3 regions of the Streptomyces sp. NPDC054849 genome follow, and region 2 is predicted to be linked to each of the others. Evidence: riboswitches for the same ligand, from Rfam matches in the RefSeq annotation. Region 2 holds a riboswitch; each other region holds the start of a gene.
What was found. Region 2 has a riboswitch for cyclic di-AMP ahead of ACWGIF_RS24605 (LysM peptidoglycan-binding domain-containing M23 family metallopeptidase). Riboswitches for the same ligand answer to the same signal wherever they lie in the genome.
Positions count from the first base shown of each region.

Region 1: it holds a riboswitch for cyclic di-AMP, as region 2 does, so the genes downstream of both, ACWGIF_RS15745 (transglycosylase family protein) here and ACWGIF_RS24605 (LysM peptidoglycan-binding domain-containing M23 family metallopeptidase) in region 2, are expected to answer to the same signal.
Region 3: it holds a riboswitch for cyclic di-AMP, as region 2 does, so the genes downstream of both, ACWGIF_RS22085 (M23 family metallopeptidase) here and ACWGIF_RS24605 (LysM peptidoglycan-binding domain-containing M23 family metallopeptidase) in region 2, are expected to answer to the same signal.

Region 1 covers NZ_JBSGZI010000029.1:26,905-37,262, reverse strand. The annotation lists gene ACWGIF_RS15755 (cytochrome P450 family protein) at 1-181, shown strand, start outside; gene ACWGIF_RS15750 (transglycosylase family protein) at 294-1,298, shown strand; cyclic di-AMP (ydaO/yuaA leader) riboswitch at 1,578-1,750, shown strand; gene ACWGIF_RS15745 (transglycosylase family protein) at 1,754-2,446, shown strand; gene eno (phosphopyruvate hydratase) at 2,722-4,008, shown strand; gene ACWGIF_RS15735 (FtsB family cell division protein) at 4,127-4,615, shown strand; gene ACWGIF_RS15730 (DUF501 domain-containing protein) at 4,666-5,214, shown strand; gene ACWGIF_RS15725 (Ppx/GppA phosphatase family protein) at 5,211-6,182, shown strand; gene ACWGIF_RS15720 (DNA polymerase III subunit beta family protein) at 6,340-7,485, opposite strand; gene ACWGIF_RS15715 (NAD(P)/FAD-dependent oxidoreductase) at 8,047-9,432, shown strand; gene ACWGIF_RS15710 (class I SAM-dependent methyltransferase) at 9,594-10,358, shown strand, end outside.
Region 2 covers NZ_JBSGZI010000063.1:32,504-42,861, reverse strand. The annotation lists gene hpnH (adenosyl-hopene transferase HpnH) at 1-1,014, shown strand, start outside; gene ACWGIF_RS24615 (aspartate aminotransferase family protein) at 1,011-2,450, shown strand; gene ACWGIF_RS24610 (tyrosine-protein phosphatase) at 2,469-3,260, opposite strand; cyclic di-AMP (ydaO/yuaA leader) riboswitch at 3,576-3,751, shown strand; gene ACWGIF_RS24605 (LysM peptidoglycan-binding domain-containing M23 family metallopeptidase) at 3,754-4,728, shown strand; gene ACWGIF_RS24600 (SGNH/GDSL hydrolase family protein) at 4,891-5,676, shown strand; gene ACWGIF_RS24595 (MBL fold metallo-hydrolase) at 5,964-7,163, shown strand; gene ACWGIF_RS24590 (ATP-binding protein) at 7,406-9,436, shown strand; gene ACWGIF_RS24585 (roadblock/LC7 domain-containing protein) at 9,472-9,906, shown strand; gene ACWGIF_RS24580 (DUF742 domain-containing protein) at 9,903-10,316, shown strand; gene ACWGIF_RS24575 (GTP-binding protein) at 10,294-10,358, shown strand, end outside.
Region 3 covers NZ_JBSGZI010000051.1:28,490-38,847, forward strand. The annotation lists gene ACWGIF_RS22070 (bifunctional acetate--CoA ligase family protein/GNAT family N-acetyltransferase) at 1-2,722, opposite strand, end outside; gene ACWGIF_RS22075 (HPr family phosphocarrier protein) at 2,906-3,187, shown strand; gene ACWGIF_RS22080 (GntR family transcriptional regulator) at 3,850-4,527, opposite strand; gene ACWGIF_RS22085 (M23 family metallopeptidase) at 4,712-5,512, opposite strand; cyclic di-AMP (ydaO/yuaA leader) riboswitch at 5,526-5,684, opposite strand; gene ACWGIF_RS22090 (M16 family metallopeptidase) at 5,903-7,270, opposite strand; gene ACWGIF_RS22095 (M16 family metallopeptidase) at 7,291-8,643, opposite strand; gene ACWGIF_RS22100 (DNA gyrase/topoisomerase IV subunit A) at 8,920-10,358, shown strand, end outside.

The DNA of each region.
Region 1 (10,358 bases), on a different contig from region 2:
GCACGGCATCCACTACTGCCTGGGCGCCCCGCTCGCACGACTTGAGGGGCAGACCGCGCTCGCGACTTTGCTGACGCGTCTGCCAGATCTGGAACTTGCCGTTCCACCCGAAGACCTGCGCTGGCGCGGCGGGTTGATCATGCGTGGCCTGCGCACCCTTCCCGTGCGCTTCACAGCTTGAAACATTTCAGGGCCTCCTGATTAGCAGTCAGTTTCCGGTCGAACTTGTGACAATCGTTCGAAGGCCGCTAGGTTCTGCCGTTACCCCGCTGTTATGCGAAAGGTGCACCTTCATGCGTTCCGGGAACGGCCGCCACAGACGCCCCCGCCAGGTCCCCGCGCTGGTAGTCGCAGCCGGAGTCACTGGCTCCGCGCTGGCATTGCCCCTGCTAGCCGCCACCAATGCCACCGCCGCCGACACCTCCACGTGGGACAAGGTCGCCGAGTGCGAGAGCGGCGGCTCCTGGAGTGCCAACTTCGGCAGTGGCGCGTACGGCGGGCTCCAGTTCACCCAGGAGCAGTGGCAGAGCGCCGGCGGTCTCGACTTCGCCGAGCGGCCCGACCTGGCGAGCCGGTCCCAGCAGATCGCCGTCGCCGAGCGGGTGCTGGCCTCGCAGGGGCCGCAGGCGTGGCCGCTGTGTGCGGCCGCGGCCGGTCTGGACCGGCAGGGCCCCGCCGCACAGGTGGACCCCGGCCTGCCCGGTGGAACGACCGCGATCGGCCCCACGCCGTCGCGCCCCGACGACCATGTGCCGTCCACCGGCGGCGGCAAGCCGTCCACGGACTACGGGTCTCCCACCCCGGCGGCCCCGAGGCCCTCCGACACCCCCTACCTGATCCCCGACGCCCCGTCGGTCGGCCTGCCCGTCATGCCCGCCCCGGACGTCCCCACGACGCCGCCCGCCGTCCCGACCCTCCCGGGCGACCCGGGCACGACCCCGGTGACCCCCGGCGACCCGACGACTCCGACCCTCCCGGCGGACCCGACCGGGCCCACGGCGCCGCCCGCGACCCCGGGGCTGCCCCCGGTCGACCCGACGGCCCCTGCGGACCCGGCAGCCACTCCCGCCGAGGGCAGCGGCAAGCACCGCGGTGCTCCCGCCCCCGAGGCGCTCGGCGTAACTGATGGCGCGTCGGACCCCACGTACACGGTCAAGGAGGGCGACAGCCTGGCCACCATCGCGTCTGCCAAGGGCGTCAAGGGCGGCTGGAACGGGCTCTACCAGGCCAACGAGCAGGTCATCGGCGAGGATGCCGATCTGATCAAGCCCGGTCAGAATCTGGATCTAACCGTGTAACAAGGACACTTCGGGCATCCGGAAAGGGCTGATTGTCGGATTTCCGTAAGTGAGACATGTGTCTCTTCCGGTCAACTGGCGTGTCCTGCCCCGGGGCTTCCGCAAACCCCGTCCTCACCTGCGCAAACACCCTTGAGGGGAGCGCAAGTAGGGGCCGTTTCTCCCCGATGTTCCTCGTTGAACATCGGGGAGGGACCTGTCTACCTTCTGAATCGCCCGCCACCGCGGGCTCCTTCGACCGCATCGCCGAATCCTGCCGGCGGCCGGAGGGAACAGTCGTCGCGTCAAGCGCCGAAGGCAGGAGCGGGGGAACCAAGGTAGGCGCCGGGAGCGGCCGTTGAGAGACGGTCACGCCACCGGCTAGGGGTTAAGACGTGCGCTAGGTCGCACGGCCGGGCAACTCACTCGCCCGAACCCGACAGCTCACCTCGTAGGCGTCGGTGAGGAGAATCTCCATGCTGCTTTCCGGCAAGGGCAAGCACCGCCGCGGTTCCAAGGCCGTTCGCATCGTCACGCTCGCCGGTGTCGCCGGTGTGGCGGTCGCTGCCCCCCTGATGGCCGCGGGCACCGCCAGCGCCGCCACCGCGTCCGAGTGGGACAAGGTCGCCCAGTGCGAGTCCGGTGGCAACTGGGCCATCAACACGGGCAACGGCTACTACGGCGGCCTGCAGTTCTCGTCCTCCACGTGGGCTGCGTTCGGTGGCAAGTCCTACGCCCCGCAGGCCAACCAGGCCTCGAAGTCCCAGCAGATAGCCGTCGCGGAGAAGGTCCTCAAGGGCCAGGGCAAGGGTGCCTGGCCGCACTGCGGCAAGGGCCTGTCGAACTCCTCGTACACCGGTGGCGGCGCCGACACCACGACGCCGACCAAGCCGAAGAAGACCGAGCCGAAGAAGACCGAGACCAAGGTCGCGCCGAAGAAGGAGACCAAGCGCCCCGAGGCTCCGGTCACCCGCTCCGAGCGCACCGAGGCCCCGGTCGCGCCGAAGACCGGCAACGGCTCGTACGAGGTCAAGTCCGGTGACACCCTGGGCACCATCGCCGAGGCCAACGGCGTCAAGGGCGGCTGGGAGAAGCTCTTCGAGCTGAACAAGGACATCGTCTCCGACGCCGACCTGATCTACCCGGGTCAGAAGCTGAAGCTCAGCTGACCACTGCGGCCATAGCCGCAGAAACATGTACAACACACAGCATTCCCACCGCCCGGCGCGTCGTCCCCTCACGCGCCGGGCGGTGGTGTGTGCACCGGCCGAGAGTCGGTGATCAAGGGATCTATGTCCCGGAAGAGGGGTATTCGGTCCCTTTTTCGTCCCAGGGGCCGGGCGGTCGGCCGGTCGAGTGCCCGGATCCGGTTAGGCTCTAGGCGGCAAGGCCATCCCACGGCCTGACACGCCACCGCACACCCAGCGTCACATCCCAGAAGGAGATGCTCGTGCCGTCCATCGACGTCGTCGTAGCCCGGGAAATCCTGGACTCCCGAGGCAACCCCACGGTCGAGGTCGAGGTGGGCCTCGACGATGGCAGCACCGGCCGTGCTGCAGTTCCGTCCGGCGCCTCCACCGGTGCATTCGAGGCCATCGAGCTCCGTGACGGTGACCCCAACCGTTACTTCGGCAAGGGTGTCGAGAAGGCCGTCCTCGCCGTCATCGAGCAGATCGGGCCGGAGCTCGTCGGCTACGACGCCACCGAGCAGCGCCTGATCGACCAGGCCATGTTCGACCTGGACGCCACCGACAACAAGGGCTCGCTCGGCGCCAACGCCATCCTCGGCGTTTCCCTCGCCGTCGCGCACGCCGCGTCCGAGGCCTCGGACCTTCCGCTCTTCCGCTACCTCGGCGGTCCGAACGCGCACCTGCTGCCCGTTCCGATGATGAACATCCTCAACGGTGGGTCGCACGCCGACTCCAACGTGGACATCCAGGAGTTCATGATCGCCCCGATCGGCGCGGAGTCCTTCTCCGAGGCGCTGCGTTGGGGTGCCGAGGTCTACCACACCCTCAAGAAGGTCCTGCACACCAAGGGCCTCTCCACCGGGCTGGGCGACGAGGGCGGCTTCGCCCCGAACCTGGAGTCCAACCGCGCCGCGCTCGACCTCATCGTCGAGGCCATCAAGCAGGCCGGCTACACCCCGGGCAAGGACATCGCGCTCGCGCTGGACGTCGCCGCGTCCGAGTTCTACAAGGACGGCAAGTACGAGTTCGAGGGCCAGTCCCGCTCGGCCGCCGAGATGACCGAGTACTACGAGGAGCTCGTCTCCGCGTACCCGATGGTCTCCATCGAGGACCCGCTGTACGAGGACGACTGGGCCGGCTGGAAGACCCTCACCGACAAGCTGGGCTCCAAGGTCCAGATCGTCGGCGACGACCTCTTCGTCACCAACCCGGAGCGTCTGGCCCGCGGTATCGAGGAGGGCTCCGCGAACGCCCTGCTCGTGAAGGTGAACCAGATCGGTTCGCTGACCGAGACGCTGGACGCCGTCGAGATGGCCCAGCGCAACGGCTTCAAGTGCATGATGTCGCACCGTTCCGGTGAGACCGAGGACGTCACCATCGCCGACCTCGCCGTCGCCGTGAACTGCGGTCAGATCAAGACCGGCGCCCCGGCCCGTTCGGACCGCGTCGCCAAGTACAACCAGCTGCTGCGCATCGAGGAGATCCTCGACGACGCCGCGGTGTACGCGGGCCGCTCCGCCTTCCCGCGCTTCAAGGGCTGATCACCCTCGGGCCGAGCCGTGCCTGACGGCTGCGCCTAGCCTCCGTACGTCCCCGCACTCGGTCCCGTACCGTGTGCGGGGACGTATTGCGTAGTGCGTACATAGGGGAGGCGGATCAATGGCCGGAAACCGGGATCGGTTCTCCACCTTCTCCACCGCGACCAGGCTCAAGCAGCTCGGCGAGCGGACCGCCGCCCACGTCTACCGCTCGCAGTCGCGGCGCCAGGTCCGCCGCAGCCGGCTCACGGGCCGGGCGGCGCTGCTGGTGCTCGTCCTCTGTACCCTGGTCGTCGCCCTCGCGTATCCGATGCGCCAGTACGTCTCCCAGCGCTCGGAGATCGCGGAGCAGCAGCGGGCCGCAGCGGCCGCGCGGGACCGCCTGGAGCGGCTTCGCGACGAGAAGGCCCGCTGGCAGGACGACGCGTACGCGGAGCAGCAGGCGCGCAAGCACCTGCACTTCCTGCGACCGGGGGAGATCGGCTACATCATGGGCGACGCGGGGTCCCGCCCCCCGGAACCGCACCGGACCGGCCAGGCCGGCTCCGACCGGCCCTGGTACTCCAACGTCTGGGACGGCGTCGACAAGGCCGACCGTCCCGGCGACTGAACCCCACACCGCAGTACCCATCCACGAGAACGAAGAGACTTCCTCCAGGCATGCAGACGCCCCCGCCCCAGACCGACCGGACCGAGCCGACCGACGCGGACATCGAGGCGTTCGAGCAGCAGCTCGGCCGCCCGCCGCGCGGGCTGCGCGCCATCGCGCACCGCTGCCCCTGCGGGCAGCCGGACGTGGTGGAGACCGCCCCGCGGCTCCCCGACGGCACCCCCTTCCCCACGCTGTACTACCTGACGTGTCCGCGCGCGGCCTCCGCGATCGGCACGCTGGAGGCCAACGGCGTGATGAAGGAGATGCAGGCCCGGCTCGCCGAGGACCCTGAACTCGCCGCGGCCTACCAGGCCGCGCACGAGGACTACATCCGGCGCCGCGACGCCATCGAGGTGCTCCAGGGCTTCCCGAGCGCCGGCGGCATGCCGGACCGGGTGAAGTGCCTGCACGTGCTGGTCGGCCACTCCCTGGCCGCCGGCCCCGGCGTGAACCCGTTCGGCGACGAGGCGCTGGCGATGCTGCCGGAGTGGTGGGCCAAGGGTGCCTGCGTCACCCCGTGCGGGACGAAGACGGACGACGAGGAGCCGGAGGCGTGACCCGGGTCGCGGCCATCGACTGCGGTACGAACTCCATCCGGCTCCTTGTGGCGGACTGCGATCCTGCCACGGGCGAGCTGACCGACCTGGACCGCCGGATGATCATCGTCCGGCTGGGCCAGGGCGTGGACAAGACGGGGCGCCTGGCCCCGGAGGCGCTGGAGCGCACCTTCGCCGCCTGCCGCGAGTACGCGGCGGTCATCGAGGAGCACGGCGCGCAGCGGGTGCGCTTCGTGGCGACCTCCGCCTCCCGGGACGCCGAGAACCGGGAGGACTTCGTCCGGGGTGTGCTGGAGATCCTGGGCGTCGAGCCCGAGGTGATCTCCGGTGACCTGGAGGCGGAGTTCTCCTTCACCGGCGCCACCAAGGAGCTCACGGCGCACGAACACCTGGAGCGGCCGTTCCTGGTGGTGGACATCGGCGGCGGCTCGACCGAGTTCGTCGTCGGCGAGGAGCACGCACGGGCCGCACGCTCCGTGGACGTGGGCTGCGTCCGCATGACCGAGCGTCACCTGGTGGTCGACGGGGTCGTCACCGACCCGCCGACGCAGGCGCAGATCGCCGCGATACGGGCCGACGTCGAGGCGGCGCTGGATCTTGCCGCCGAGACCGTGCCGCTGGCCGAGGCGCGGACGCTGGTGGGCCTGGCGGGCTCGGTGACCACGGTCGCCGCGATCGCGCTCGGGCTGACGGAGTACGACTGGTCCGCCATCCACCACGCCCGGATCTCCTACGAGCAGGTCCGCGCGATCAGCGAGCGGATGCTGACGGCGACGCACGCCGAGCGTGCGGCTATCCCCGTGATGCACCCGGGCCGGGTGGACGTGATCGGCGCCGGCGCACTGGTGCTGCTGGCGATCATGGAACGCATCGGGGCGTCGGAGGTCGTCGTCTCGGAGCACGACATCCTGGACGGCATCGCGATCAGGACCGCAGAAGAGGTCGAGGCCGACAAGAGGCGGGTTTGACCTGCCGGATCGCTCAACGACGGTGCTCCGGTCGGCTGACCGGAGCACCGTCGTCGTGCCGGACTCAGGACGTCGAGGCGGACCAGGGCAGGACCTGACCTGCGGACACGCTGACCGACGGCTCCCCCGGTGATCATGTGCGGGGGCGCCGCCGTTCTCAGTCCTCCAGCCGGACGGGCATCAGCAGCGAGAAGGCGTCGTCGTCCTCGGGCCGGCGGATCGCCAGGGGCGCCGTGGGGGCGCCGAGCTCCAGGATCAGCCGGTCCCGGGCTCCGGCCGCGAGGGCCTGTAGCAGAAACGCACGATTCACGGCGATGTCGCCCCGGCCACCGACTCCGGCTCCGGCTCCGGCTGGGGGTGCGGCGCCGATCCCGTCGCGGATCTCATCCCCGGCCCGGCCTGCGTCCCCGCAGACGGACAGCGTGCCGTCGTCCGTCACCCTGAGCACGCTGACCTCGCAGGCCACACCCTCCGGCCCGCGCTCGTCGGTGCGGACCGGTCCCGTCTCCACGGCCTTCCGGAAGGCCGGCACATCGACGAGGACGCGGCGTCCCGCCGGCAGGCCGACGAGGCGGCGGTAATCGGGGAACGCGTGGTCGAGGCACGGACCGGCCGCCTGGCGGTCCCCCGCGTCGAGCCTCACGCGGGCCCCGTCCAGGGTGAGCGCGACGGAGATGTCCTCACACAGCAGTGCCCGCATCGCGTCGGCGAGCGGTGCGGGCACGACGGCCTGCACCCGGGGCCCGGCATAGGCGCCGGTGCGGGCCTGTGCGACGGCCAACCGGTACCGGTCCGTGGCCACGACGCGCAGTGCCCCGCCCTCGACGTCGAACAGGACACCGCCGAGCATCGGGAGTTCCGGGTCGGTGCTGACGGCGAACCGGACCGCGTCCAGCGAGGCGGCCAACTCCGGCGCGGACACGGTGAGGCGGGCGGTGGCGGTGCGGGCCGCAGGCATGGGGTTCTCCCGGTGTTCGAGTAGGGCTCGGACCGTGGAGAACTCGCTGCGGGCGTCGGACAGCCCCCGTTCGAGACGGCGCAGATGCGCCTGGAGCAGGGTGCGGACCAGGTCGGTGTCCGCGCCGGACCAGCCGGCCAGCACCAGCCGGATGTCCGCCAGCGGCATGCCGGCCCGGCGCAACCGAGCCAGCAGCCGGGACTCGGCGACCTGGTCGGGGCCGTACCAGCGATAGCCGGTCAGCGGATCCACCCGTACCGGGACCAGCACGCCGGCGCCGTCGTAGAACCGCAGGGCACTCACACTCAGTCCGCTGTCGCGGGCCATCTCACCGATACTGCGCATCTCGCTCTCCACACCCGAACCCTGTGCCCTCCACCAGGTCGAGGGTCAACCCGGGCCGTTTTCGGCGCCGGGCCGCCCCTCGGTCAGGACCGTCTCCACCCTCTGAATCGTTCGCGTACGAGCAGGACTTCAGAGGAAATGCGGGACGGAACCGTCCCGTCTACACCGGAAAGGCCGTCGAGAGGGCTCCGTGGGGAGTCTCCGGGACGGTGATCCACACGAACTTCGTGAAGTTCTTCACAAGGAAAAAGAGCCCAGCGGGTCAAGGAAGTGGCTCTTTGAGCCTCTCCGGGGTCCCCGAGGTCCGTCTCGGTGCCCGTTCGTGCGATCGGCGGACGCCGCCGACTCGCTCTCGGAGGTAGGGACGAAAGCCTGTGGTCCAGTCCGCTTGAGGCCTTGCAGGCCAGTTCAGGACGGGTGCACAACGACTCCCGTTACACCCTGGTTCCCGTTCGGCGCCATGACGTCCGTCACGTGGGCGGCGGAGTGTAGCAGAGGGGCTCCGACTCCTTGTGAAGGGGCTCACGAGCGACACCCCTTTGGGTGCTGGATACTCGTTCCATGAGCACCACGGAGCGTCCCAGGATCCTCGTTGTAGGAGGTGGGTACGTAGGCCTGTACGCAGCCAAGCGCATCATGAAGAAGATGCGTTACGGCGAGGCGACCGTCACGGTCGTCGACCCGCGCTCGTACATGACCTACCAGCCCTTCCTCCCTGAAGTGGCCGCAGGCAGCATCTCGCCTCGGCACGTCGTCGTCCCGCTGCGACGCGTGCTGCCCAAGGCAGAGGTTCTCACCGGCCGGGTCACCAGCATCGACCAGGACCGCAAGGTCGCCGTCGTCACGCCGCTGGTCGGCGAGGCGTACGAGCTGCCCTTCGACTACCTGGTGATCGCGCTCGGCGCCGTCTCCCGCACCTTCCCGATCCCCGGCCTCGCCGAACAGGGCATCGGTATGAAGGGCGTCGAAGAGGGCATCGGCCTGCGCAACCACGTCCTCGAGCAGCTCGACAAGGCCGAGTCCACGACGGACGAGGACGTCCGCCGCAAGGCCCTCACCTTCGTCTTCGTCGGCGGCGGCTTCGCCGGTGCGGAGACCATCGGCGAGGTCGAGGACATGGCCCGCGACGCCGCGAAGTACTACTCCACGATCAAGCGCGAGGACATGCGCTTCATCCTGGTCGACGCGGCCGACAAGATCCTTCCCGAGGTCGGGCCCAAGCTCGGCACCTGGGGCAAGGAGCACCTCGAGTCCCGCGGCATCGAGATCTACCTCAACACCTCCATGGACTCCTGCGTGGACGGCCACGTGGTGCTGAAGAACGGCCTCGAGGTCGACTCCAACACCATCGTGTGGACCGCCGGCGTCAAGCCCAACCCGGTGCTGGCCCGCTACGGCCTGCCGCTGGGCCCGCGCGGCCACGTCGACGCCGAGCCGACCCTCCAGGTGAGGGGCACGGACTACATCTGGACCGCGGGCGACAACGCCCAGGTTCCCGACATGGCCGCCCGCAAGGCCGGCGTCGAGAACGCCTGGTGCCCGCCGAACGCCCAGCACGCGCTGCGCCAGGCCAAGGTCCTCGGCGACAACGTCATCTCGGGCATGCGGGGCTTCCCGCAGCACGAGTACTCGCACTCCAACAAGGGTGCGGTGGCGGGCCTCGGCCTCCACAAGGGCGTCGCGATGATCGTCATGGGCAAGATGAAGATCAAGCTCAAGGGCCGGCTCGCCTGGTACATGCACCGTGGCTACCACGGCATGGCCATGCCGACCTGGAACCGCAAGATCCGCGTCTTCGCCGACTGGACCCTCGGTATGTTCCTCAAGCGCGAGGTCGTCTCCCTCGGTGCTCTGGAGACCCCCCGCGAGGAGTTCTACGAGGCCGCCAAGCCGGCGCCGGCTCCGGCCGCCGCCGCTGCCCCGGCCGAGAAGGCCAAGGCGTCCTGACCCGGTGTGACCGGGCCGGCTGCTGAAGCCGGCCGGCACCACTGCACGACCTGTACGACCCCGAAGGGGCCGCCCGCCATCCGTGGTGCGGGCGGCCCCTTCGGCGTACCCGGCGCCCGGGATGGGTAGACCGATGGGTCGGAGCTTTTGGGAGGTGCGCCATGACGGACGCCGCGCCGCGGCTGGCCGCTGTTGCCGAGACACTGCTGGGTGCCCCGCTGCCCGTGCGCGTCCGGGCCTGGGACGGCACCGAGGCGGGCCCGCCCACCGGTCCCGTGCTCGTGATCCAGGACCGCCGCGCCGTGCGGCGGATGCTGTGGAAGCCCGGCGAGCTGGGGCTGGCCCGCGCGTGGGTGGCGGGGGAACTGACCGTCGAGGGCGACCTGTTCGCCCTGCTGGAGCAGGTGGCGGGCCTGCTGTGGGAACGGCCCGCGCGGAGCGGGCCGCTGCCGCCCGCCGGCCGGCCCGGGCCGCTCGGGGCCCTGGGCGGCCTGGCGCGCCGCGCCAAGCAGGTCCGCCCGCCCGCGCTGCCGGAGGCCGCTCGGCTGCTCCGGGAGCCCGGACACCGGGCCGCCGTACGCGAGCTGATCGCCCTCGCCGGGCCCCTGCCGCCGCCCGCGCCGCCCGCCGAGGAGGTGGCCCTGAGGGACGGTCAGCGGCACAGCAAGGGCCGCGACCGGCAGGCCGTCAGTCATCACTACGACGTCGGCAACGACTTCTACGAACTCGTGCTGGGGCCCTCGATGGTGTACTCCTGCGCCTACTGGAGCCCCGGCGCCACCCTGGAGCACGCCCAGCGCGACAAGCTCGACCTGGTCTGCCGCAAACTCGCCCTGCGGCCCGGAGACCGCCTCCTGGACGTCGGCTGCGGCTGGGGTTCCATGGCGCTGCACGCCGCCCGTGAGTACGGCGTCCGGGTCACCGGC
Region 2 (10,358 bases):
CAGTCCATCAGGGTCGGGACCTATCTTCTCGAACAGAAGCTCCGCAAGCGTGAGAAGTTCCCGCTGATCGTCGAGCTGGAACCGCTCTACGCCTGCAACCTCGCCTGTGAGGGGTGCGGAAAGATCCAGCACCCGGCCGGGGTGCTCAAGCAGCGCATGCCGGTCGCCCAGGCGGTCGGTGCCGTGCTGGAGTCCGGCGCCCCGATGGTGTCCATCGCGGGCGGCGAGCCCTTGATGCACCCGCAGATCGACGAGATCGTCCGGCAGCTGGTGGCGAGGCGGAAGTACGTATTCCTCTGCACCAACGCGATGCTGCTGCGCAAGAAGATCGAGAAGTTCACACCCTCCCCGTATTTCGCCTTCGCCGTGCACATCGACGGCCTGCGCGAGCGCCACGACGAGTCCGTGGCGAAGGAAGGCGTCTTCGACGAGGCGGTCGCGGCCATCAAGGAGGCGAAGAGGCGCGGATTCCGGGTGACCACCAACTCCACCTTCTTCAACACCGACACCCCGCAGACGATCATCGAGGTGCTCAACTACCTCAATGACGACCTCCAGGTGGACGAGATGATGATCTCTCCCGCCTACGCCTACGAAAAGGCTCCGGACCAGGAGCACTTCCTGGGCGTCGATCAGACGCGGGAACTCTTCAGGAAGGCCTTCGCGGGCGGCAACCGGCGGCGCTGGCGGCTCAATCACTCTCCTCTCTTCCTGGACTTCCTGGAAGGAAAGGCCGATTTCCCCTGCACGGCCTGGGCCATTCCGAATTACTCCCTCTTCGGCTGGCAGCGCCCCTGCTACCTGATGAGCGACGGGTACGTGCCGACGTACAGGGAGCTCATCAACGACACCGACTGGAGCAAGTACGGCCGCGGGAAGGACCCGCGCTGCGCGAACTGCATGGCGCACTGCGGCTACGAGCCCACCGCCGTCCTCGCCACCATGGGCTCCCTCAAGGAGTCCCTGCGGGCGGCCCGGGAGACGATCGGCGGCAACCGGGACAAGTCGGCATGACCCAGGCGGAGCAGGGCTCGGTGGAACGGGGTCCGGCAGAACAGCGGGAGCGCCCAGGGAATTTCGACCTCGGCGCCCTGCTGGCCGCGCGCGGGGCGGAGCGCTACGAGCTGCACGCGCGGCACCTCAACCACCAACTGCCGCGCATGCTGCACACCATCGGCTTCGACAAGGTCTACGAGCGGGCCGAGGGCGCCCACTTCTGGGACGCCGAGGGCAACGACTACCTCGACATGCTCGCCGGGTTCGGGGTCATGGGCCTGGGCCGGCACCACCCGGTCGTCCGCCGGGCCCTGCACGACGTCCTGGACGCCCAGCTCGCCGACCTGACCCGCTTCGACTGCCAGCCGCTGCCCGGGCTGCTGGCCGAGAAGCTGCTCTCCTACAGCCCGCACCTGGACCGGGTCTTCTTCGGCAACAGCGGCACCGAGGCGGTCGAGACGGCCCTGAAGTTCGCCCGGTACGCCACCGGGCGGCCCAGGGTCCTCTACTGCGACCACGCCTTCCACGGGCTCACCGCCGGCTCGCTCTCGGTGAACGGGGAGGGAGGCTTCCGCGAAGGCTTCGCGCCGCTGCTCCCCGACACGCGGATCTCCCTGGGCGACCTGGCCGCCCTGGAACGGGAACTGAAGCGCGGGGACGTGGCGGCCCTGGTCGTCGAACCGATCCAGGGCAAGGGGGTGCTCGCCGCCCCGCCCGGATTCCTGCTCGCCGCGCAGGAGGCGCTGCACCGGCACAAGGCGCTGCTGATCGTGGACGAGGTGCAGACCGGCCTCGGACGGACCGGTGACTTCTACGCGTACCAGCACGAGCCGGGTGTGGAGCCGGACCTGGTGTGCGTGGCCAAGGCGCTGTCGGGGGGCTACGTGCCGGTCGGGGCGACCCTGGGCAAGGACTGGATCTTCAAGAAGGTCTACTCGTCGATGGACCGCGTGCTCGTGCACTCCGCGAGCTTCGGATCCAACGCGCAGGCGATGGCGGCCGGGCTGGCGGTGCTGTCGGTCATGGACGACGAGGGGCTCGTGGCCCGGGCCCGCGCGATGGGCGACCTGCTGCGCGGGCGCCTCGCGGCCCTGGTGGACGAGTACGAGCTGCTGCACGAGGTGCGTGGACGCGGCCTGATGATCGGCATCGAATTCGGCCGGCCCTCCTCGCTGGGGCTGCGCAGCCGGTGGACCGTGCTGCAGGCGGCCCGCAAGGGACTCTTCGCGCAGATGGTCGTGGTGCCGCTGCTCCAGAAGCACCGGATCCTCACCCAGGTCTCCGGGGACCACCTGGAAGTGATCAAGCTGATTCCGCCGCTGGTCGTGGACGAGACGGACGTGGACCGGTTCGTCGGCGCCTTCCGCGAGGTCATGGACGAGGCGCACGGCGGGTCCGGGCTCATGTGGGACTTCGGCAGGACGCTGGTGAAGCAGGCCGTCGCCCAGCGCTGACGGCCCGCTCCGGGCGGACTACGCGAGGAGCCGGTCCCGCAGCCGGTCGAGGGTCTCGGGCTTCAGCCCGAGGCCCTCCGCCAGGTAGCGGTCCACGCCGCCCCAGAAGCCGTCGATGGTGTCGAAGGCGGCGAGCAGGTACTCGGCGCGGGCGTCGAAGAGCGGCGCGAGCAGCTCCATCACCTCGGGGGAGCGGGCCTCGGCCGACTCGCCGCTGCGGCGGACGCGGTAGCGGCGGTGCGGGGCGTTCGACTCCAGGTAGTCCGCCACGATCGCCTCGCGCTCGACGCCCAGCGCGAGCAGGGTGACGGCGATCGACAGGCCGGCCCGGTCCTTGCCGGCCGCGCAGTGCATGAGGGCGGGGACGCTGTCCTGCGCCAGGGCGTGCACGACCCGGCTGTGCTCGGCGGTGCGGTGTTCGATGATCCCGCGGTAGGAGTTCGCCATCCGGGCCGCGGCCTTGCCGTCGCCGAGGATCGAGCGGAGCCGGCCGAGGTCGCCGTCGCGGACGAGTCTCCAGAACTCGCGGCCGTCGGCCGGGTCCGAGAGCGGGATGTTGACGTTCCGGACGCCCGGCAGCTCGACGTCCGGCCCCTCCAGCGCGTGGTCGGCGCCGTTGCGGAAGTCGAAGATCGTGTGGAGGCCGAGCGAACCGAGGAACTCTGCATCGGTTTCGGTGGCATGTGCGAGATGTCCGCTTCGGAAGAGTCGTCCCGTCATGACCCTTCGTCCATCAGAAGTCGGCAATCCGCCGACATCGCGGAAATTGCGCACTCCGGTCAGCTCCGGCTCCTGTATCTGCTGGGTCACGGGAACTCCTCCGCTTCGTGATGAGACTTCTGTCCGAATTGAGCTACTTGACGCCAACTTGCCATATCCGGAGGCGAGATCGGGCACGTCCCCGTGAGCCAGATCATACGGTGACCGTGAGTGCCTGATCGCGAAAGCCGAAAGGCCCGGCCGGCGGGGCCGTTGACGGTGGGGAATGGACGCAGGGTGACGGGAATTCCGTCGATCCCTCATCCCTGTTATCGCGTCAGGGAATTCATGGCTTGTTACCCGTGGTCTCCAGGGATTACCTTCGCGATCGATCCGGGTGGATCGCCGAATCCTGCCGCCGCCCGGAAACCGCACTCGACTATTTCGCGCGGCAGGAGCGGGGGAACCAGGTAAGCCGCTGTCCCGGAGATCTTTTCGACGGGATCGCTCGGGGTGAAGTCGTACATGTCTCGTACATGTGCGGCCGGACATCTCCAGTCCGAACCCGACAGCTCACCTCGCAGGCGCCGGAGAGGAATTCGCCATGCCTGCAAAGGGTAAGCACCGCCGTCCCAAGTCCCTTTCCCTTTCTCGCGGTATCGCCTTCGCCGGCACCGGTGGCGCGGCCCTCGCACTGCCGCTGATGGGCGCTGCCGGTGCCCAGGCGGCCGGCGCCCCGACCACCGCGACCGCGGTGGCCCCCGCGGTGGCCCCCCAGGTTCCGGCCGCGCTGAAGGCGGCGCCCGTCGCCGCCGTCCAGGCCGCGCCGACCGTCTACACGGTCGTTCCGGGCGACTGCCTCTCCAAGATCGCCGAGGAGCGCAACCTGTCCGGTGGCTGGGAGGACCTGTACGCCGACAACCGCGAGGCGGTCGGCACCGACCCGTCGCTGATCCACCCGGGTCTGAAGCTCACCCTCGGCGGCCGTGGCGAGGCGGCTCCGACCGATGCCGTCCGCGAGGCCGCCCCGAAGCGGGCCCCGAAGGCCGCGGTGGAGCAGGCGCCGGAGCAGGCCCCGGAGCAGGCGCCGGAGACCGCCCCGGAGGCCGCCCCGGAGGCCGCCCCGGCGCAGCAGGAGTCCGCCCCCGAGGCGCCTGCCGAGCAGCAGTCGGCCTCCGGCTTCGTGGCCCCCCTCGGCGGCGGCATCTCCACGAACTACAAGGTCGCGGGCAGCATGTGGTCCTCCGGCTACCACACCGGCGTCGACTTCATCGCGAGCTCCGGCACCACCGTCAAGGCCGTCGGTGCGGGCACCGTCGTCTCCGCCGGATGGGCCGGCTCGTACGGCAACGAGGTCGTCATCCGGCACGAGGACGGCAAGTACTCCCAGTACGCCCACCTGTCCTCGCTGTCGGTCTCGTCCGGTCAGAGCGTCACCGCCGGCCAGAGCATCGGCCTCTCCGGCTCCACCGGCAACTCGACCGGCCCGCACCTCCACTTCGAGATCCGCACGGGCCAGTCGTACGGCTCGGACATCGACCCGCTGAGCTACCTCCGCTCGAAGGGCGTGACCATCTGACGGCACCCGCCGGCGGAGCACGAACACGCGTGAGGCCGGGGCCCGAGGGGGGTCCCGGCCTCACGTGTACATATTCCTTATCCCCCGGGTGGTATAGATCACGGCCCGTCAACCCCTCATTACGTTGGCGTAGGTTGGTTACGGGAGTGAAGGATGTCTCCCGTGGCAGCGACGACGACGAAACTCAAGACCATCGGCTCGTACGCGGCGATCGGGGACAGCTTCACCGAGGGCGTGGGGGACCCGGGACCCGGGGATTCATTTCTCGGCTGGGCGGACCGGCTCGCCGTACTCCTGGCCGACCAGCGCGAAGAGCACGACTTCCGGTATGCGAATCTCGCGGTACGCGGGAAGCTCCTCGACCAGATCGTGGCCGACCAGCTCCCGAGGGCGAAGGCGCTCTCGCCGGACCTGGTCACCTTCTGCGCGGGCGGCAACGACATCATCCGGCCCGGCAGCGACCCGGACGACGTGGCGGAACGGTTCGAGGCGGCCGTGGCCGACCTCGCCGGAGCCGTCGGCCAGGTGATGATCACCACCGGCTTCGACACCCGCGGGGTGCCGGTGCTCAAGCACCTCCGGGGCAAGGTGGCGACGTACAGCGCGCACGTCCGCGCCATCGCCGACCGCTACGACTGCCCGGTGCTCGACCTCTGGTCGCTGAAGTCCGTACAGGACCGGCGGGCCTGGGACACCGACCGGCTGCACCTCTCACCCGAGGGGCACACACGGGTCGCGCTGCGCGCCGGGCAGGTGCTCGGCCTGGACGTGCCGACCGACCCCGACCAGCCGTGGCCGCCGCAGCGGCCGCGCGGCTCGGTGGACGTGACCCGGGACAACATCCAGTGGGCGCGCGACCACCTCGTGCCGTGGATCGGCCGACGGCTGCGCGGGGAGTCCTCCGGGGACCACGTCGAGGCGAAGCGGCCGGACCTGCTGCCGCTGTAGCCGTCGGCGACGGGCGCCACGAGGCCGGTCTCCGGGGCGGTCGAGGGCCGGTCGGGGGCCGGTCGCCGGGGCAGACGGGGGCCGGTCGGGGGGCCGGTGGCCGGGGCGGTCACAGGGCCGGTGGCGGGGCGCGGAGTGGTCACGCGGGCCGGTGCCGGGAGGCCGCGGGCGGGGTGCCGGGGACGCCGGAGCGGACGGGGGCCGCAACCGGAATCCTTCGGGGCCGGTGTGCGTTGGGATGGTCGTAGAGAGACGACCATCCTGACCCGATCCTCCCTGGAGGCGCTTTGACCGGCTCCCGTCCCCTGCGTCCCCGGCTGCGCGCCCTGCGGCCCGAAGCCTTCGGCGCGGACCCGTCCGGCGCCCGGCTCGAGCGGATCCGCCGCTCGCCGAACTTCGCCGACGGCGTCTTCCAGAATCCGGTGGGGGCCCGGAACAGGCCCTCGGGGTCGATGACGGAGTTCGCCAAGATCTACTTCCACAGAGAACAGCGGGCGCGGCGCGGTCCCGCGGCGCCGATCCCCGTGTACCCGACCACTCTCGCGGAGCTGTCGAAGCCGCCCGTGAGCGGGTTGCGGCTGACCTGGATGGGCCACTCCAGCGTGCTCGCGGAGATCGACGGGCGCCGGGTGCTGTTCGACCCGGTGTGGGGCGAGCGGTGCTCGCCCTTCCCTTTCGCCGGCCCCAAGCGGCTGCACCCCGTACCGGTCCCGCTGGCCTCCCTGGGCACGGTCGACGTCGTGGTCATCTCGCACGACCACTACGACCACCTCGACCTGCCCACGATCAAGGCCCTGGCCGGCACGGACACGGTCTTCGCCGTCCCGCTGGGCGTCGGCGCGCACCTGGAGCGCTGGGGCGTGTCGGCCGACCGGCTGCGCGAGCTGGACTGGAACGAGAGCACCAAGATCGCCGGGCTCTCCCTCACGGCGACCCCCGCCCGGCACTTCTGCGGACGCGGCCTGCGCAACCAGCAGCACACCCTGTGGGCCTCCTGGGTCGTGGCGGGCGACGAGCACCGGATCTACCACAGCGGGGACACCGGCTACTTCCCGGGCTTCGAGGAGATCGGCGCCGAACACGGGCCCTTCGACGCCACGATGATCCAGATCGGGGCCTACTCGGAGTACTGGCCCGACATCCACATGACCCCCGAGGAGGGCATGCGCGCCCACCTCGACCTGCAGGGCGGCATCCCGCACGGCACGATGCTGCCGATCCACTGGGGCACCTTCAACCTGGCCCTGCACCCGTGGGACGAACCGGGCGAGGGCACCCTGACGGCGGCCCAGGGAGCCGGGGCCGCCGTCGCGCTGCCGATCCCGGGTCAGCCGTTCGAGCCCGGCGCCGCCGACGCCCCGCGCGCGCCGTGGTGGCGCCCGTTCGTAGTGGGGGGCACGCCCGCGGCCCCCGTGGAATCCAGGGCCGCGCTTCCCGGCCGGGCACCGGTGGTCATCCGTGAGGAGCCCGAGGCCGTCGGTTCGTAGCGGCCGGCCGCCGGACGGGCCCGCCGCGGGGGCGCGGCGGGTCCGTGCCCGCAGCGCCCCAGGCGGCCCGACCGGCGCATTCGGGCGGCTGTACGAGCGCTCCACCGGGAGCGGGAAGCACCCCCGCAAAGTTCGCCAACTGGCAGTCCGTGGCGGGACGGTGGGGTCTAGCGTGGGTATTCGGTGATCAACACCGGGCCCCGGGAACGCTGGGGGCCGGGCCCCACGTACCGAGGACGCCGATGTCCGGACCCCGCGCCGCCCGCCACGCCCCGTCGAGACACGCCGTCACCGGTCCGGGCCGGCAGATACGCCCTCAGCTGGTACGGGCCGCCGTACTGCCCACGCTCGCCGCCGGGCTCAGCGGCGCGGCCGCGGTGATCTTCACGCTGCAGCTCGGCGGGGGAGCCGGTGACCGCGACGCCCGGCTGTGGCCCGTGCTCACCGGCTGCGTCCTGCTCGTGGTCGGCGCCCTCGCCGCGGCCCTGCTGGGAGCCCAGCGCGGCGCCAAGGCCGTACGGGACCGGTGCGAGGCGCTGCGCCGCTCCAGCGTGCGCGGCCGCCAGGAGTTGGGCACGGCCGCCGACCGGCTCGAACGGGGTGAGAGCCCGCCGCGCCCCGTGCGGGGCGGTCCGACGGCGCCGCAGGTCGGCGCGGACCCGGCGGGCGTGGACGAGTTCTGGCTGCTCTCCCAGGAGCTGCGCGGCGCCCGTGAACAGGCGCACGCGACCCTCGTACGGCTGGCCCGACCGGTCGCCCCGTCCGACAGCGAGCGCATGGTCGAGGTCTTCGTCAACCTCGCGCGCCGGCTGCAGTCCCTCGTCCACCGGGAGATCTCGCTCCTGGACGACCTGGAGGACACGGTCGAGGACCCGGACCTGCTCAGGGAGCTCTTCCACGTCGACCACCTCGCCACCCGCATCCGCCGCCACGCCGAGAACCTCGCCGTGCTGGGCGGCGCCGCCTCCCGGCGCCAGTGGACCCGCCCCATCGACCTGAGCGAGGTGCTCCGCTCCTCGGTCGCGGAGGTGGAGCAGTACACCCGGGTCAAGGTCGTGCCCCCGGCCGGAGGCAGCGTCCGCGGTCACGCCGTCGCGGACGTCGTGCACCTGCTGGCCGAACTCGTCGAGAACGCCACGGTGTTCTCCGCCCCCGACACCGATGTGGTGCTGCGTGCCGAGCGGGTCACCGCCGGGATCGCGATCGAGGTGGAGGACCGGGGGCTGGGCATGCCGCCCGGGGAACAGCACCGGATGAACGCGCTGCTCGGCGACCCCGACCAGATCAGCGTCCGGCACCTGCTGGCGGACGGGCGGATCGGCCTGTTCGTCGTCTCGGCGCTGGCGCGCCGGCACGGGATCGCCGTCGAGCTCAAGTCCAACATCTACGGCGGCGTGCTCGCCGTACTGGTGCTTCCGCAGGAGCTGCTGGGCGCGCATGCTCCCAGCGCGACCGACGCGGCGGGGGGTTCGCGGGCCACGTCGTGGGGGACGGGGGAGGGCGCGGCGATGCCGCCGCTGGAGCCGGTCCGCATGCGCGGGCCCGTACCGGAGCCCTGGCCCAGGGTCCCCGCACCCGGAGGCCCGGCCCGCGCCGCCGGGCCCGTACCCCCGCCGGGGGCCGCCGGCCGAGCCGGAGCCACGGCGTCGGCCGACGACCTGCAGGAGCCGGCGCCGGCCCGCCGCGCCCCGGCCCCGCCGCCCCGCGCCACGGCCCCACCGCCCCGCGCCCCGGCCGCTCCCCTGACCGAGTTCTGGGCCGAACCTCTGCCGGTCCCCCCGCCCGCCCGCCGGTCCGCGCCCTCGCCCCATCCCCCCGCGGAACGCCGGGCAGGTCCGCTGCCGGGCGCCATGCCCCCCTCGGGGCCTGGGGCCGGAGCTGGGACAACGGTCCCGCAAGCCGGAGCGACGGCCCCGGCCGGGCCAGTGGCCGACCCTCGGGTCGAGCGTGCGGTCTCGGATCCGCCACTGGACGGGCACGGGACGGTCCCCGCCCCCCGGGCCGCCGGGACGGCCCCCGCCGGGCCCGCTGCCGATCCTCGGATGGAACCCACGCCGTGGGGCGGAGGGGGGCCGCCGGTACCCGGGGCGCGGGACTCGGGTGAACGCCCGCCCCTGCCCCGGCGCCGGGCACAACAGCACGTCGCGCCCCAGCTGCGCGAGGCACCCGCCCCGCGGCGGGCCGCGGAGTCCGATCAACCCGTGCACGATCCGGGGCTGATGGCGGCTTTCCAACGGGGCTTCGGCCTCGCCCAGTCGGAGAACCGGTCATGACCCCGACCCCTCACCTCAGCAAGGAGCGCACCCCCATGGGCCTCGAAGTGGCGACGAAGACCGGCGGCCGGCTCTCGGACCTCGACTGGCTGCTCGGCGGCCTGGTGCAGCGCGTGCCGTACACGCGCAGCGCCGTACTGCTCACCGCCGACGGGCTCGTGACCTGCGTGCACGGCCTGGACGCCGACAGCGCCGACCACCTGGCGGCGCTCGCGTCCGGCCTGTACTCGCTGGGCCGCAGCGCCGGCTCCCGCTTCGGGGACGGCGCGGAGGTGCGGCAGGTCGTGGTCGAGCTCGACACCGCGCTCGTCTTCGTCTGCGCGGCCGGATCCGGCACCTGCCTGGCCGTCCTCGCCGACCAGGAGGCCGACGCCGGGGTACTCGGCTACGAGATGGCGATGCTGGTCAAGAGCGTCCGGCCGTATCTGGCGGCCACGCCGCGGCGGCCCGTCGCCGCCCCGGAGCGATGAGGGCCTGCGGATCGGGGGAGTACGCGAAGGGGCGGGACACACCGTGGCTCGACGACTCGGCGGGCCGCGTGATGCGCCCGTACACGGCCAGCGGCGGGCGGACCAGGCCGGGCTTCGCGCTCGACCTGCTCTCGCTGGTGACCGCGACCGGCGTACGGCCGCGCGTCCCGCTGGGCGCGGAGCACACGCACGCCCTGCGGCTGTGCGCGGGCGCCGGCGCGGTCACGGTCGCCGAGGTGGCCGGGCAGCTGCGGCTGCCGGCCGTGGTGGTGAAGGTGATCCTGTCGGATCTGATGGAACACGGGGCCGTGACGGCGCAGTCGCCGCGGTTCCCGGGCGGCGGCTCGTTCGCCGCCGACGACCGCTCCCTGCTTCTGGCGGTGCTCGATGGCCTACGCACCCGGCTGTGACGCCCCCGCGACGCTGAAGATCCTGGTCGCGGGCGGTTTCGG
Region 3 (10,358 bases), on a different contig from region 2:
CCACCGGCTCCAGGGAGACCCCGACCACCTCGGGGTGGTCGTCGACGAGGCGTGACACCCGCAGGAGCAGTTCCTCCAGCGCCGGGGTGTCCACAGGGTCGCTGCCGCGCCAGCCGAAGAGGAGGGGGGCCGCCCGGATGGACCGGATCAGTCCGGCGGCGTCGCGGTCGGTGGCGGGGACGAGCCGGTGGGCGGTGTCCCCGAGCAGCTCGGAGGCGACGCCGGCCAGCCCGAAGGAGAGGACGGCGCCCGCCGCCGGGTCGATCACGGAGCGGATCACGGTGTCGACGCCGCGCGGCACCATCGCCTGCACCACCGGCTGAAGCTCGGCCGGCTTCCCGAGCAGCTCGGTGACCTCCTCGTACGAGCGCCTCAGCTCGGCCTCGTGTCTGAGGTCGAGCCGTACGCCGCCCAGGTCGGCGCGGTGGCGCAGGTGCGGGGCGGTGGTCTTCAGGGCCACCGGATAGCCCAGGATCCCGGCGGCCCGGACCGCCGCGTCGGGGCTCGGGGCGGGCAGGGTGGGCAGGACGCGGATCCCGTACCGCGCGAGCAGCTCGCGGGCGTCCCAGTCGGTCAGGGTCAGCACGGCCCCGCCGTCGACGTCCGCCAGCAGACCGGCCAGCTGGGCGGCGGTACCGGCCTCGTCTATGTCCTCGTACTCGGGCACCTGCCCGACCTCGGCGAGTGCCCGCCGCCACTGCCCGTACCGGACGGCTTCGGCGAGGGCCCGTACAGCCCGCTCGGCGGCGGGATAGCTGGGGATCCGGTCCGCTCCGACCCGCCCCGCGCGGGGGGGCACGGGGGCGGAGGGCCCGTACGGGGTCCGGGGAGGAGCCCCCGGGGGGCGCAGCGCCGTTTCCGGCGCGTCGGGCAGGGAGGGGGTGGGGGAAGAGCCCCGCGCGGCGGAAAGAGCTTCGACCAGCTCGCCGAGTTCCACGTGCACCACGGCGACGGGCTTGCCCGGATGCTCGGCCACGGCCTCCCGAAGCGCGTCCGCCAGGTCGTCGGCCAGCGCGTGCTCGCTCACCCACGGAATGGCCGTGACCACCACCGCGTCGCAGTCGTCGGAGGCGAGCGCGGCGGCCAAGGCGGCGCGGAAGTCCTCGGGCGAGGCCGCCGTCGTCAGGTCCAGCGGTGGCAGCGGCCGCAGGCCCTGGGTCAGGCAGGCGTCGTAGGTGAGGACGCCGAGGGATTCGGAGTTGCCCAGGATCGCGATCCGGGGCCCGGCGGGCAGCGGCTGCCCGGCCAGCAGGAGGCCGACGTCCACCAACTCGGTGACCGTGTCGACCCGGATGACACCGGCCTGCCGCAGCAGGGCGGAGACGGTGGCCTCCGGCAGCCTGGTGTCGGGGACGACGTGCCCGGCCGGGGTGTGGCGGCCGCCCTTGGCGACGACCACCGGCTTCACGGCCGCGGTGCGGCGCGCGAGGCGGCTGAACTTCCGGGGATTGCCGAGGGTTTCGAGGTACATCAGGGCGACGTCGGTCGTCTCGTCGTCGTACCAGTACTGCAGGATGTCGTTGCCGGAGACGTCGGCCCGGTTCCCCGCGGAGACGAAGGACGACAGTCCTTCGCCGCGCCGGAGCAGCGCGGAGAGCAGGGCGATCCCGATCGCCCCGGACTGCGTGAACAGGCCGATCCGGCCCCGCATCGGCATCGGCGCGGGGGTCAGCGAGGCGTTGAGCTCCACCTCCGGCGCCGTGTTGATCACGCCGTAGGCGTTGGGACCGATCAGCCGCATGCCGTAGGAGCGCACCTGCCGCACCAGTTCGCGCTGGCGGGCGAGTCCGGCCGGGCCGCTGTCCCCGTATCCGGCGGACAGGACGACGAGCCCCTGCACCCCGTGCTCGCCGCAGGCGGCCACGGCGTCGGGGACGCGGTCCGCCGGAACCGCGATCACCGCGAGGTCGACCGGGGCGCCGACGGCCTCGACGCTGCGGTAGGCGCGTACGCCGTCGAGCAGGTCGCGCGTGACGGCTTCGTTGACGGCGTAGAGGTGGCCGTGGAAGCCGCTGTCCCGCAGGTTGCGCAGCGCGGCCGCGCCCACGCCCGCGCCGGAGCGGCTGACTCCGATGACGGCCACGGAGCCGGGGGCCAGCAGTCGCTGCACCGAGCGGGCCTCGGCGCGCTGTTCGCGGGCGCGCTGCACGGCGAGGGACTCGGCGGTGGGTTCGAGGTCGAGGGTGAGGTGGACGGAGCCGTCCTCGAAGCTGCGCTTCTGCTGGTAGCCGGCGTCGGTGAACACCTTGATCATCTTGGTGTTGGCGGGCAGCACCTCGGCGGCGAACCGGCAGATGCCGCGCTCCCGGGCCACCGCGCCGATGTGTTCGAGGAGGGCGGAGGCGACGCCGCGGCCCTGGTGGGCGTCCTGGACGAGGAAGGCGACCTCGGCCTCGTCGGCGGGCGCGGAGGCGGGCCGGCCGTCGGCGCCGATGCGGTCGTAGCGGACGGTGCCGATGAACTCCCCGCCGATGGTCGCCGCGAGGCCGACCCGGTCCACGAAGTCGTGGTGCGTGAAGCGGCGCACGTCGCGGTCGGAGAGCCGGGGGTAGGGGGCGAAGAAGCGGTAGTACTTCGACTCGTCCGAGACCTGCTCGTAGAAGCTGACGAGCCGGCCCGCGTCCTCGGTGGTGATGGGCCTGATCCGGGCGGTGCCGCCGTCGCGAAGGACGACATCGGCTTCCCAGTGGGCCGGGTACGAGGGGTCCGACTCGATGGTCATGGGCCTACCTTACGGCCGGACCGGGCCGGGCAGCGCTCGCGCGGCGCATGCGGCACCAGCGGGCAAATCAGTGCAAGCTGGGGAAGTCGAATGGCGGAAGATTCCGGCCGAAGGCCGGTCGGAGCATTCCGGGTGTCGTGAGAGACTGGTCTAGACAACCGTAAGAACCTGAAGGGCATCACCATGGCAGAGCGCCGCGTCAACGTCGGTTGGGCCGAGGGCCTGCACGCTCGTCCCGCCTCGATCTTCGTCCGTGCGACGACCGCCTCCGGCGTCCCGGTGACCATCGCGAAGTCCGGCGGCGACCCCGTCAACGCCGGCTCCATGCTGGCGGTTCTGGGTCTGGGCGCCCAGGGCGGCGAAGAGATCGTCCTCGCCTCCGAGGCCGAGGGTGCGGAGGCCGCGCTGGACCGCCTCGCGAAGCTCGTCGCCGAGGGTCTCGAGGAGCTCCCCGAGACCGTCTGACCCTTCGGGTTCGACCCACGCAGGACCAGGGCGAGCCGCGGCCCCCGACGCCCCGGGGACCGCGGCTTCGCCGTTTCCGCGCCGGGCACCGGCGGGGCTCTGCGCGCGGATCATCGGACCACCCCTGCGGGAGGCCCCTCCCCCCGGCGGGGCCTCCCTCGGCGGTCCGTCCCGGCGGGCCTCCTCACCCGCCGGGACAGACCTCCCATCCGCCCGCCCGAAGCCGGCCTGCCGCCCGCCCGCCCTCGGCGGGCCTCCCCGCCCGCCGAGGGCCGGCCCGGGAGCCCTCCGGCTCCCGTCCGGCCCTGACGGCGTGTGAGCCGGCGCAGGCCCCGCCCCGACCGGACGGCGGGCCGGCGAGCGCCTGGCCCCCGGCCTGAACGGCCCGGCCGTAACGAGCCCGGGCGTAACGAGCCACGAGCCCGGCCCTGACGAGCCCACCCGATCCAGACACGCCGATCCGGGCCCGCCCCGGCATCGGGCCCGGAGGAATCGAAACCCGGGAAATGCGGCTCGGCGCAGAGAATCAGCCGACCACCCGAATTCAGGCCCCCCGGCATCAAGCTCGCAGGAATTCGGCACGGCGATTTGACCCGGGATTGCAACCACCTCGCCGCAGCGCAGCGAATTCCCGCCATTCCACTCTTTGTATACGGCTTCTGTTAATGCCGGCCGCTCGACATGTTTACGGCAGGTTGCGAAGTGCTCACCGCCGGGCGGAGCCGCGGCCGGTGCGCCCCCGCCGTCCGGTCGGCGTGCACCGCCGTCAGCGCCCGCGCCCGCTCGGCGTCCCCGCGCGCCACCGCGTCCACGATCGCGCCGTGCTCCGCCCAGGACTCCACGGGCCGGGCCGGCGCCTCCACCACGTACATCCACGCGATCTTGTGCCGCATCTGCGTCAGCAGCGCGATCAGCCCGGGGCTGGCGGACGCCTGCGCGAGCGTCTCGTGGAACCAGCCGCCCAAGGACCGCAGATCTTCCCCCTGGCCGCGCCTGGCGCGCTCCTGCCCCAGTCTGACCAGCCCGCGCAACACCTTGAGGTGCGCCTCGGTGCGACGCCGGGCCGCCCGGGCGGCCGCCAGGGGCTCCAGAAGCATCCGTACCTCCAGGAGGTCCGCGGCCTCCTGCTCGGTCGGCTCGGCCACGCAGGCCCCCGCATGGCGGCGCGTGGTCACGAACCCCTCGGACTCCAGGGTCCGCAGCGCCTCGCGGACCGGGACGCGCGAGACTCCGTACCGGCGGGCCAGCACCTCCTCGGTCAGCCGACTGCCCGGTTCGAACACCCCGGAGACGATGTCGTCGCGGATTGCTGTGCATACCGCGTGCGCAGGAATACGCAAGACCGAACCTCCGCCTATTTCCGACTGCCAGTCCCCTCGCACGCCCATGCGTGCGCTGCAACTCTATGGGAACACACGATAATTTCCGAGAGCGGCCGGAAATACGAAACATTTGCACGAAGATGCAACACAAAAACCCCGGCTCGGGGAGCCGGGGTCTTCGGTGAAGCGGTGCGGGACGGAGTCAGAGGCTGACGCCGTGCGAGCGCAGGTACGCGATCGGGTCGACGTCCGAGCCGTACTGCGAGCCCGTGCGGGCCTCGAAGTGCAGGTGCGGGCCGCTGGAGTTGCCGGTGGAGCCCGACAGGCCGATCTGCTGGCCGGGGGTGACCTGCTGGCCGACGGAGACGCTCAGCGAGAGCAGGTGACCGTACTGCGTGTACGAACCGTCGTTGTGCTTGATGACGACGTTGTTGCCGTACGCGCCGCCCCAGCCGGCCTCGACGACGGTACCGGAGCCCACCGCGTGGACCGAGGTGCCGGAGGCGGCGTGGAAGTCGATGCCCGTGTGGCTGCCGGAGGACCACATGCCGCCGCCCGCCTTGTACTGCGTGCTGACGTACGAGCTGTCGAGCGGCGACACGAAGGTGTTGAGGCGCTTGCGCTCCTCCTCGCGGGCGGCGCGCTCGGCGGCGTCGCGCTCGGCCTTCGCCTTGGCCTCGGCGAGGCGCTTGGCCTCGGCGGCCTTCTGCTTGGCCTCGGCCTCGGCCTGGGCCTTGGCGGCGGCCTGGTCGGCGAGGCGCTGCTGGGACTCGGCCTGGTCGGCGAGATCGCCCGCGAGGTCCTCGGCGACGACCACGGCACCCAGCCCGTTCTCCGGGGCGGAGCTGCTGTGGTTGTCCGCGGCGAAGGCCGGGGCGGCGAGGGAGCCGACGACACCCGTCGTGGCGATCGCGGCGATACCGGCGTAACCGGCGGTCTTCTTGCTCAGGCGGCTGGAACCACGGTGCTTGCCGGAACCAGCGGGACGACTGCCAAACGCCATGAAGGGTTTGATCCTTTCCTTCCTTCTCGCCTACCGGGTTAGCTGACGGGTTCGGAGCAGGAAGGTCTCCTACGGGCCTCCTCTTGCGAGGGGGTCCGATTCACCCCAGGGACTCATGTGGGTCCCCGGCTCCCCAGGCTCGCGCCTGACGGGGACTCGGCGATCGCTGCCCGGTGCCGCGGGTGCGGCGGGCACAACTGACGGACAGCACGGCCGACGCTAGGCGGATCATCAGTCAATCGCCAAACAGACACGGCTTTTTGTTGCGTACGCCACATCACATAAAAGCAACCTCACCACTAAACAGACAAAAAGGGCCCTGACGGACAAGCCGCCAGAGCCCCTTGCACATACGCCTCAAATGGCCGTCAGTTGACGCTCATGAGGCCGTCAGTTGGCGACGACCGTGACGTCACCGATCCCGAGCGCCCGCACGGGCTCCTCGATCAGCGCCGCGTCGCCCACCAGGACCGTCACCAGCCGGTCCGCCGGGAAGGCCTTCACGACCGCCGAAGTGGCCTCCACCGTGCCGGTTTCGGCGAGCTGCGCATACAACTGCGCCTGGTAGTCGTCCGGCAGCTCCTGCTCGACCTGATCGGCCAGCGTGCCGGCCACCGAGGCCGCCGTCTCGAACTTCAGCGGGGCCACGCCCACCAAGTTCTGTACGGCCACGTCACGTTCGGCGTCGGTCAGACCGCCTTCCGCGAGGGTGCGCAGCACCTTCCAGAGGTCGTCCAGCGCCGGCCCCGTGTTGGGGGTGTCCACCGAGCCGCTGATGGCGAGCATCGAGGCGCCCTTGCCGTCCGCGGTGGAGCGCAGCACCTGGCCGAAGGCGCGCACGCCGTACGTGTACCCCTTCTCCTCGCGCAGCACCTTGTCCAGGCGGGAGGTGAGGGTGCCGCCCAGGCAGTACGTGCCCAGCACCTGGGCCGCCCAGACCCGGTCGTGGCGGTCCGGCCCGATCCGCCCGATCAGCAGCTGCGTCTGGACCGCTCCGGGCCGGTCCACGATGACCACGCGGCCGGTGTCGTCGGCGGTCACCGCGGGCACCGGGAGCGCCTCGGCGGCGTTGCCCGTCCAGGTGCCCAGGGTGTCCGCCAGCACGGCGTCCAGGTCGATGCCGGTCAGGTCGCCGACGACCACCGCGGTGGCAGTGGCCGGGCGTACGTGGGCCTCATAGAAGGCGCGTACGGCGGTGGAGTCGATACGGGCGACCGTCTCCTCGGTGCCCTGGCGCGGCCGGGACATCCGCAGGGAGGCCGGGAAGAGCTCCTTGGACAGCTGCTTGGCGGCGCGGCGCTGCGGGTTGGCCAGCTCGTGCGGGATCTCGTCGAGCCGGTTGCGCACCAGCCGGTCGACCTCGGAGTCGGCGAAGGCGGGGGCGCGCAGCGCCTCGGCGAGCAGGCCCAGCGCCTTGGGCAGCCGGGAGGCCGGGACCTCCAGGGAGACCCGGATGCCGGGGTGGTCGGCGTGCGCGTCGAGGGTGGCCCCGCAGCGCTCCAGCTCGGCCGCGAACTCCTCGGCGGAGTGCTTGTCGGTGCCCTCGGAGAGCGCGCGCGCCATGATGGTCGCCACGCCGTCCAGGCCCTCGGGCTCCGCGTCGAGCGGGGCGGCGAGGTTGACCTCGACCGCGATCACCTGCTGGCCCGGCCGGTGGCAGCGCAGCAGGGTCAGCCCGTTGGACAGCTTCCCGCGGTCGGGGGCCGGAAAGGCCCACGGCTGCGGCTCGCCGGCCTGCGGGCGCGGGTGGAAGGTCATCGTGACGGCTGCGGTGTCGCTCACTGCTCCGCCCCCTCGCTCTCGTCGTGCTGGTCGGGCTCATCGCCCTCTTCTGCGGCGATGGGCTCGTAGACGAGCACCGCACGGTTGTCCGGGCGCAGTCGGGCCGCGGCCACGGCCTGCACCTCCTCGGCGGTGACGTCGAGGACGCGCTGGACGGCGGTCAGCGCCAGCTGCGGGTCGCCGAACAGCACCGCGAAGCGGCACAGTTCGTCGGCGCGGCCGGCCACCGTGCTCAGCCGGTCCAGCCATTCGCGCTCCAGCTGCGCCTGGGCGCGCTCCATCTCCTCGGCCGTGGGGCCCTCGGCGGCGAACCGCGCGAGCTCCTCGTCCACGGCCGCCTCGATGGCGGGGATCTCGACCCCGCTGGAGGTCTTGACGTCCAGCCAGCCCAGCGAGGGCGCCCCGGCGAGCCGCAGCATGCCGAAGCCGGCCGCGACGGCCGTCTGGTCGCGGCGCACGAGCCGGTTGTGCAGCAGCGAGGACTCGCCGCCGCCCAGGATGGTCAGCGCCACGTCGGCGGCGTCGCACTCGCGGGTGCCGTCGTGCGGCAGCCGGTAGGCGGCCATCAGCGCACGCGCCGGGACGTCCTCGACGATCTCCTCGCGCAGCTGCTCACCGATGACGTCGGGGAGCGAGCCGTCGCGGGGCGGCTGCTTGCCGTCGTGCGCGGGGATGGTGCCGAAGTACTTCTCGACCCAGGCGAGCGTCTGCTCCGGGTCGATGTCCCCGACGACCGACAGCACCGCGTTGTTCGGCGCGTAGTACGTGCGGAAGAAGGTGCGCGCGTCCTCGAGGGAGGCGGCGTCCAGGTCGGCCATGGAACCGATCGGGGTGTGGTGGTACGGGTGGCCCTCGGGGTACGCCAGGGCGGTCAGCTTCTCGAACGCCGTGCCGTACGGGACGTTGTCGTACCGCTGGCGGCGCTCGTTCTTGACGACGTCGCGCTGGTTCTCCATGGACTCGTCGTCCAGGGCGGCCAGCAGGGACCCCATCCGGTCCGCCTCCAGCCAGAGCGCGAGCTCCAGCTGGTGGGTCGGCATCGTCTCGAAGTAGTTGGTGCGCTCGAAACTGGTGGTGCCGTTGAGCGAGCCGCCGGCGCCCTGGACCAGTTCGAAGTGCCCGTTGCCGGGTACGCTCGCCGAGCCCTGGAACATCAGGTGCTCGAAGAGGTGAGCCAGGCCGGTACGCCCCTTGACTTCGTGGCGCGAGCCGACGTCGTACCAGAGGCAGACCGCGGCGACCGGGGTCAGGTGGTCCTCGGAAAGCACCACGCGCAGGCCGTTGGCCAGCCGGTGCTCGGTCGCTGTCAGGCCGCCGGAGCCGGCCTGGGCTGTGGCCGTGTGACCCATGGGCATGTGGTCCCTTCGATCGCGATGCAGAGATTTCTGTCAGACCTGCCACTGTATGCAAGCGCGTCGAGTGCCGGATAAGTTCCCGGGTCACGCCCCTGGACTCCGTCCGGGGGACCCCCGGGGTCGGAGTCGGCGTTGTCGGTGCCTCGGGCCACAATGGTCCGCGTCATACCCGCCGGACACCCACCCGACCCAGCCAGACCCAAGCCAGACCCAGCCACACCCAGCCAGACACCCAGCACACCCCATTCTTGGTTAAGGAGCCGCGCAGCGATGGCCCGCCGCAGCACGAAGACCCCGCCGCCGGAGGATTTCGAGGAGAAGATCCTCGACATCGACGTCGTCGACGAAATGCAGGGCTCCTTCCTCGAGTACGCGTACTCGGTGATCTACTCCCGTGCCCTGCCCGACGCCCGGGACGGCATGAAGCCGGTGCACCGCCGCATCGTGTACCAGATGAACGAGATGGGGCTGCGCCCCGACCGCGGCTACGTGAAGTGCGCCCGTGTCGTCGGCGAGGTCATGGGCAAGCTCCACCCCCACGGCGACGCGTCCATCTACGACGCGCTGGTGCGCATGGCCCAGCCCTTCTCGATGCGGCTGCCGCTGGTCGACGGCCACGGCAACTTCGGCTCGCTCGGCAACGACGACCCGCCGGCCGCGATGCGTTACACCGAGTGCAAGATGGCCGACGCCACGTCACTCATGACGGAGTCGATCGACGAGGACACCGTCGACTTCACCGCGAACTACGACGGCCAGGAGCGCGAGCCGGTCGCGCTGCCCGCCGCGTACCCGAACCTGCTGGTCAACGGCGCGTCCGGGATCGCGGTCGGCATGGCCACCAACATGCCCCCGCACAACCTCGGCGAGGTCATCGCGGCCGCCCGTCACCTGATCCGCCACCCCCACGCGGACCTGGAGGCGCTGATGCGCTTCGTGCCGGGTCCCGACCTGCCCACGGGCGGCCGGATCGTCGGGCTCTCGGGCATCAAGGACGCCTACGAGAACGGCCGCGGCACCTTCAAGATCCGCGCGACGGTGACCGTGGAGAACGTGACGGCGCGGCGCAAGGGCCTGGTCGTCACCGAACTGCCCTTCACGGTCGGCCCCGAGAAGGTCATCGCGAAGATCAAGGACCTGGTCGGCTCGAAGAAGCTCCAGGGGATCGCCGACGTCAAGGACCTCACCGACCGCTCGCACGGCCTGCGCCTGGTCATCGAGATCAAGAACGGCTTCCACCCGGAGGCCGTGCTGGAGCAGCTCTACAAGCTGACGCCGATGGAGGAGTCCTTCGGCATCAACAACGTGGCGCTGGTGGACGGGCAGCCGCTGACGCTGGGCCTCAAGGAGCTGCTGGAGGTCTACCTCGACCACCGCTTCGAGGTCGTCCGGCGGCGCAGCGAGTTCCGCCGCACCAAGCGCCGCGACCGCCTGCACCTCGTCGAGGGCCTGCTGGTGGCCCTCATCGACATCGACGAGGTCATCCGGCTCATCCGGGACAGCGAGAACTCCGCCCAGGCCAAGGCCAGGCTGATCGAGCGGTTCTCGCTGAGCGAGATCCAGACCCAGTACATCCTGGACACCCCGCTGCGCCGGCTCACCAAGTTCGACCGGCTGGAGCTGGAGTCCGAGCGCGACCGGCTGACCGGCGAGATCGACGAGCTGACCGGGATCCTGGACTCCGACACCGAGCTGCGCAAGCTGGTCTC